2 regions of the Companilactobacillus farciminis KCTC 3681 genome follow, and region 2 is predicted to be linked to the other one. Evidence: a T-box and tRNA genes for the amino acid it is inferred to sense, from the RefSeq annotation. Region 2 holds a T-box; the other holds one or more tRNA genes.
What was found. A T-box is a leader RNA that pairs with one kind of tRNA and senses whether it is charged. The one in region 2 lies ahead of leuS (leucine--tRNA ligase), so its partner is inferred to be a tRNA-Leu.

Region 1 (3,434 bases), 340 kb from region 2:
TTTTCATTTTTCCTTGATCTCACTATAATTCAAATATTTTAACCCTCTGTACACTTATTTTTTGGCAGAAAAAAAGCGCACACAAAATTGGTTTTATGTAATAAAATAAAAAATTTAATATTTCACACAGTCAGCTATATAAATTTGGCATAATTATAAGCAACTTTATAGTACAAGGTTTGGAAGACTATTACAAGAAATATCGTTCAAAAATCCTTATTTTTTCTATCAAATTTTCAATATATCGTATATCACAAAAATAAGAAAACGTTATAACCCTTGATAATATTGACTTTTGTAGACCTATACATCATGAAAATAAAAAAAGATTATCTTTTGATCAAGATAATCTTTTTTTGGTTATTTATAATTTAGCTGAGAATTCTTGTTGCATGACATACCACATGCCCACATATTCATCTGTCGCTACACGTACAAATGGCATTCCGTCAGGTGTGAAAATTACTCTATCCGAATACCAAGAAGTACCTGGTGCTAGTGCTACATCCGATAATTGAACAAAGTTATGATCATACAAAGGTACATCTCCATCAGTCGATGAAACCTTAATAACCTCCGGTCTATTACTAAAGGTATAGCTATCCTTGGAGCTCAAATACTCATCGGTAGCTACTTGATAATAGTCCGTATTTTTAATACTAATAGTTTTCCCAAGATACCATGTACTATTTTTTGGAACTTTTCTCCCAAGATTATCTCCATTGGAATTGTACAGATCCGCTGAAGATGAATCCACATCTACAAAACTTCCGTTGTCCACGGATTCAGCCTTGACACTAGTCGGTGAAAATGAAAAACCTAAGCCAAGTAAAATCGTTAAAAATAATACTGCGAGCTTTTTCATTTTTTAAACTTCCTTAGTCTCCTTAGACTAATTAAATGATATGATGTTTAAACAAATATTACAATAATTGAGCTTACACATTTATTTATAAAAAAAATCACCAGATTGAATAATCCGATGATTTTTAATTTTATTTATGATCTATCTTCTTCAATAAATCACTATTTTCATTCACTTTAGCTAAGTAATAAGCCAAGTTGTTGAAAGTTTCATAATCGGCCTTTTTGCTCTTATCATCTTTGATTGACAAGGCAGCAAAGTAATTTAGTTCATCCAAGAAATATGAAACATGTTTTTCATTTGCGAATTTTAAACCACGTTGACTGAAGTCAAATGATGTTTGATAAGATTGCATTTCTGCAAACGAACCAGCTAAAGTCTTGCAAATAAAGAGGATTTCCAATTCATTGGCATTTTTGAGTTCGACATCCTCATCACAAGCGTTAGAAATCATTTGGAAATAGTATTGCGCGCGGTCATTATGTTCTTGTCCTAAATAATCTAGTCCTTTGAACAAATAAGCTAACAAAGTATAAATATCATCATCAGCTGATTTGGTATACTGCAAAACTTTATCAAGGGTAAACAATGAGGCATCAAAGTTACCCTTCCAATAATCCAACACACCAGTAATTAATTCGTATTGCTTCATGTCATTATCACTCAATTTTCCTTCAAGTGATGACAATCTTTCTGCTACATCCGAAGTGTTCTTCAACAATGTATCTTTTTCTAGCACATCCAGGGCACTGTCCTCTTTGGCAGAAGTTTTACTTGAGAAATCGCTAAAAACATCGTTTAATGTTAAATTTAATTTCAAGCAAATCTTAATAAGGATATTGACCGTGGGTGCGATATTATGTTTCTCAATTTTGCTAATTGTATTCTGAGTACAAATATCATCAGCTAACTCAATTTGAGTCAAGTTCATTTCTCGTCTTTTATTGTAAATAATTGATCCAAGAAACAATGGCAACACACTCCCATCTATCGTTATGACATTTATCAATAATACTATACCACCGGATAAGAATATATATATAGTTATCATAAATAAATAATCCAATATCAATATATATTTTTATAAATATTTGCACATGCACAATTTTTTTTGTGCCCGATTGCCAGTATCGTCAACAACTGCAAAAAAAAAGCAGTCGAACAAATTAATGTCCAACTACTCTAGTGATGCGGGTAAGAAGATTCGAACTTCCACGGAGATAATTCTCCACAAGATCCTTAGTCTTGCGCGTCTGCCAATTCCGCCATACCCGCATGCACGTTCTACTATACACATAAATAAAAAAATTATCAAGACGAAATGGTAATATCTTTGATATATTTTAGTTTTCCATGACATTTTCCACAGACATAACGACGGGTATTTATTTTTTTAATTCGATGGTAAATATGCTGACAATTGGTACATTCATAGACATGATAAGTTTTCTTATGAATAGAGCTTTTTATCGGTGAAAAACGACTGCCACCAACTTGTTGCAAAAGAATCTTAAAGGTCCGATCTTTGTGCTGAGCTGGTAGTCCATCATTGTACAAATGATAGTGACACAGTTCATGTTTTATGACACCAACTAATTCTTCTTTACCAAAATCTCGATATATTTTTGGATTAATATCAATATTCCTATCTCTTAGATGAAAACGACCACCAGTAGTTTTTAATCGACTATTGAAATACGCTTGATGAATAAAAGGTTTCCCAAAATATTCTTGGGAAACCTTTTTTACTAATGTAGTTAATTCTAAATCTGTCATTTTAAGCTAAGTTAGTCAACTTTTGAATCAATTTAGAAAACTTATCCATGTATTCATCTTGCTTCTTTTCTGCTTCATCAAACTTGTGACGGTCAATCGTCTTATTGTCGCCAATGCTTTCAGTCATATCAGCACAACCAGCAACATAATTTTTGAAAGCTGAAACTAAATTAATGTGAGTTCCCATCAATCTAGCTGGAGCCTTACCTTTTTCCAATTTAGCCAAGGTTGTTCGGTAATTCTTTGTTCCAGTGGCGAAATCTTTTTGAATTTTTGTGTATTCCACATCATCCATCTTATCAACCTTGCTACGGTCTAGCGCATCACGTAATTTTTCAAATTCTGGATTAAGTTTATCTTGTTCATCTTGAATTGATTGAACAGTACTGTTGATCAAATTGCCATATTGCATAGCTCTTTTTTGTGCGGCATTCATAGTAATTACCTCTTGTTTTCTTTTTGTGTTTTTTCAGTGTAAATATCTCTTTCAATAGTAAATCTTGGACGTTGTTTGACCTCGCTAAAGATTTTTCCAACGTACTCACCGATCACACTAATACTAATTAATTGTACACCACCAAGTGCCCAAATAGATATCATTAGTGACGACCAGCCATCGACAACATTACCATTGATTTTTTGAATAAAACTATAAATCAATAAAACTAAACTAACTAAAACGATAAAAAATCCTAATCCCATGATCATCTTAATGGGAACGATAGAAAATGACGTGATTCCATCCATCGCAAATTTGATCATCTTGCGTAGCGGATACTTAGATTCTCCAGCA
Region 2 (3,434 bases):
TGATAAGAGTGGTTTTTGTAGCAACATTGATAGTCCAGAAAATAAATAAACCTAAAAGAAATAAATTTAAAACAGATATTTTTGCAGATATTTTCATATTTTTTGATCTCTCTATTGTTTAAGTTTTTGTTAAGAAATATAATAAAGTATAAAGATTTTGAGGGAGAGCATATCTATGGTTATTACACGTTATGAACGCAAACTCGAAGATAGCCGTTTGACTAGATTAAATAATAAAAAAGCTAAGAACGCAAACTTACGAAGAAATTTGACGATTCTTGGGTCAAGTATGTTCGTTGGTACCGCAGTAGCTGAAGTGGGCTTTTCGAAACCTACACCAGTTAAGGCCGAAGCGTTGTCTGTCAATAATTTGTTAAATCAAAATATTGCTGCACAAACATTGACACCGGTTAGTTCAAAGGGAGTTGGCGATGAACAATTTATCGATTATATCGGTAATTCAGCTCGTAAATTAGCTTCTAATAATGATTTGTACGCTTCAGTGATGATTGCCCAAGCTATGGTCGAAAGTGGCTGGGGAACTAGTGGCTTAGCTAGTGCGCCTAATTATAATCTCTTTGGAATAAAGGGCGATTATAACGGTGAATCAGTGAATATGGGTACTCAAGAAGATGATGGATCAGGTAATTTGTATTCAATCAGTTCTAATTTCAGAAAGTATCCTTCTTACAAGGAATCTCTAGAAGACTACGTTTCATTACTTCGAGGTGGAACTAGTGGCGATTCACAAATTTATGCCGGTGCTTGGAAGAGCAATACTACATCATATAAAGATGCAACCAAGTATTTAACAGGGCGTTATGCAACCGATACGACTTACGCTGACAAGCTCAATAGTATGATTGAAAAGTATAATTTGACTCAATTTGATGTCAATAATTCGGATAAGGACCAAACTTATACTGTTGCTCAAGGCGATACTTTGCAATCGATTGCTGACAAATTTAATATGTCGACTGATACTTTGATGAACTTGAATGGTTTGAAGACTGATAATTATATTTATCCTGGTAAGACTTTGACTGTGACAAAGATCATTGGCAATGAAAATAATGTGGCAATGACTAATTTGTCTAATAAGACTACAGATGATACTGGTAGTGTTGGCGATGCATACGGCGACCAACAAGCTCCAGTCTTTGTACAAGATGAACGTGATGGGGTTAAGAAGTATGTACCATCTAACGATGATGATTCTTCTACGATCGATGTTCAAAATGATTACAGTTCAAATGATTCTGATAGTGGTAGTCAAAGTAAATCAGTAACCGTCCAAAATGGTGATACGATTGATTCCATTGCCACACAAGCTGGTACTTCAATCGACAACATTAAACAATTAAATAATCTAAATTCAGATTTATTGGTTGTCGGACAAACATTATTGGTATAAGATATAAAGCAACGGAAGTAGTAGATTATAAAAATACTTTTCAGAAAGCGCATGGGGATGTGAATGCGTAGGTTTTTATTTTCGAACTCATCCACTGATAATAGTTGCCGAACTTTTAGTAAGTGACTACGGTTAATCCTCGTTAAGGATTTCGAGAGTCACACGAAAGTGTGGAACTTAGGTGGTAACGCGATAATTCGTCCTATGATTATATATTTATATAGTCATAGGACTTTTTTTATAGGAGGAAAAATATGTACAATCACAACACCGTCGAGAAGAAATGGCAAAAGTACTGGAAGGAACACGATACTTTTAGAACTACTGAGGATCCAAAGAAGAAGAACTTCTATGCTTTGGACATGTTCCCATACCCATCAGGACAAGGTCTTCACGTTGGACATCCTGAAGGATATACAGCTACTGATATCATTGCAAGAATGAAACGTGCTCAAGGATATAACGTTTTGCATCCAATGGGCTTTGATGCTTTTGGTCTACCAGCTGAACAATATGCTATTAATACTGGTCACAATCCTGCTGATTTTACTGAAAAGAACATTCAAAACTTCAAACGTCAAATCAATTCTCTTGGTTTTTCATATGACTGGGATCGTGAAGTTCAAACAACTGATCCTAAGTTTTACAAGTGGACACAATGGATCTTTGAACAAATGTATAAAAAAGGCTTGGCCTACGAATCAGAGACTTTGGTTAACTGGTCACCAGATTTAGGTACGGTTGTTGCTAACGAAGAAATCATCGATGGTAAAACAGAACGTGGTGGTTTCCCAGTTGTTAGAAAGCCAATGCGTCAATGGATGTTGAAGATCACAGCATACGCTGACAGATTGTTGGATGACCTTGATGATATCGATTGGCCAGAAAGTATCAAGGAAATGCAAAGAAACTGGATTGGTCGTTCAGTAGGGGCACAAATTACTTTCAAAGTAGCCGACTCAGATGATTCAGTTAACGTCTTTACAACTCGTCCTGATACAATTTTTGGTGTTGAGTACATGACTTTAGCTCCAGAACACAAGTTGGTCGATAAGATTACAACTCCTGAACAAAAAGCTGCTGTTGAAGCTTATAAGGAAGAAGTTTCTCACAAGTCAGATCTTGATAGAACTGATTTGAATGATGAAAAGACTGGTGTCTTCACTGGTGCTTACGCTATCAACCCTGTAAACGGCAAGAGAATTCCTATTTGGATTTCTGATTATGTCTTAGTAACTTATGGTACTGGTGCCGTTATGGCTGTTCCTGCTCATGATGATCGTGACTTTGCCTTTGCTAAGAAATTCGACCTACCAATGACACAAGTTATTGAAGGAAACCTTGAAGATGGCGCTATTACTGGTGACGGTAAGCATATCAATTCTGATTTCTTAGATGGCTTGAATAAAGAAGATGCTATCAACCGTGCTGTTGAATACCTTGAAGATAAAGGTTACGGAGAAAAGAAAGTTAACTATCGTCTTCGTGATTGGGTCTTCTCTCGTCAAAGATACTGGGGTGAACCAATTCCCGTCATTCACTGGGAAGACGGTACAACTTCATTAGTTCCAGAAAATGAATTACCATTGAAACTTCCTGAAGATTCAGATATTAAGCCTTCAGGTACAGGTGAGAGTCCATTAGCTAACTTGACAGACTGGGTCAATGTTGTTGATAAGAACGGTCGTAAAGGTCGTCGTGAAACTAACACAATGCCACAATGGGCCGGTTCATCATGGTACTACTTGAGATATATCGATCCACATAATGATGAAAAATTAGCTGACTATGACTTGTTGAAACAATGGTTGCCAGTTGATCTATATATCGGTGGTGCTGAACACGCTGTACTTCACTTGTTGTATGCAAGATTCTGGCACAAGGTATTGTATGACTTGGGTGTCGTACCAACTAAGGAACCATTCCAAAAATTATTCAACCAAGGTATGATCCTCGGTAAAGGTCACGAAAAGATGTCTAAATCAAAGGGGAATGTTGTTAACCCTGATGATGTTGTTGA

Region 1: it has a tRNA-Leu gene. The T-box ahead of leuS (leucine--tRNA ligase) is inferred to sense a tRNA for this amino acid. The anticodon was not compared.

What each region holds. Positions count from the first base shown of each region.
Region 1 covers NZ_CP017702.1:596,812-600,245, reverse strand. Annotated here, with positions in the region: gene LF20184_RS02825 (SLAP domain-containing protein) at 1-7, opposite strand, end outside; gene LF20184_RS02820 (SLAP domain-containing protein) at 365-865, opposite strand; gene LF20184_RS02815 (helix-turn-helix domain-containing protein) at 996-1,916, opposite strand; tRNA gene LF20184_RS02810 (tRNA-Leu) at 2,055-2,140, opposite strand; gene LF20184_RS02805 (SprT family protein) at 2,177-2,641, opposite strand; gene LF20184_RS02800 (hypothetical protein) at 2,643-3,077, opposite strand; gene LF20184_RS02795 (glycosyltransferase family 2 protein) at 3,083-3,434, opposite strand, start outside.
Region 2 covers NZ_CP017702.1:941,695-945,128, forward strand. Annotated here, with positions in the region: gene LF20184_RS04520 (phosphatase PAP2 family protein) at 1-97, opposite strand, end outside; gene LF20184_RS13090 (glucosaminidase domain-containing protein) at 176-1,414, shown strand; T-box leader at 1,413-1,622, shown strand; gene leuS (leucine--tRNA ligase) at 1,669-3,434, shown strand, end outside.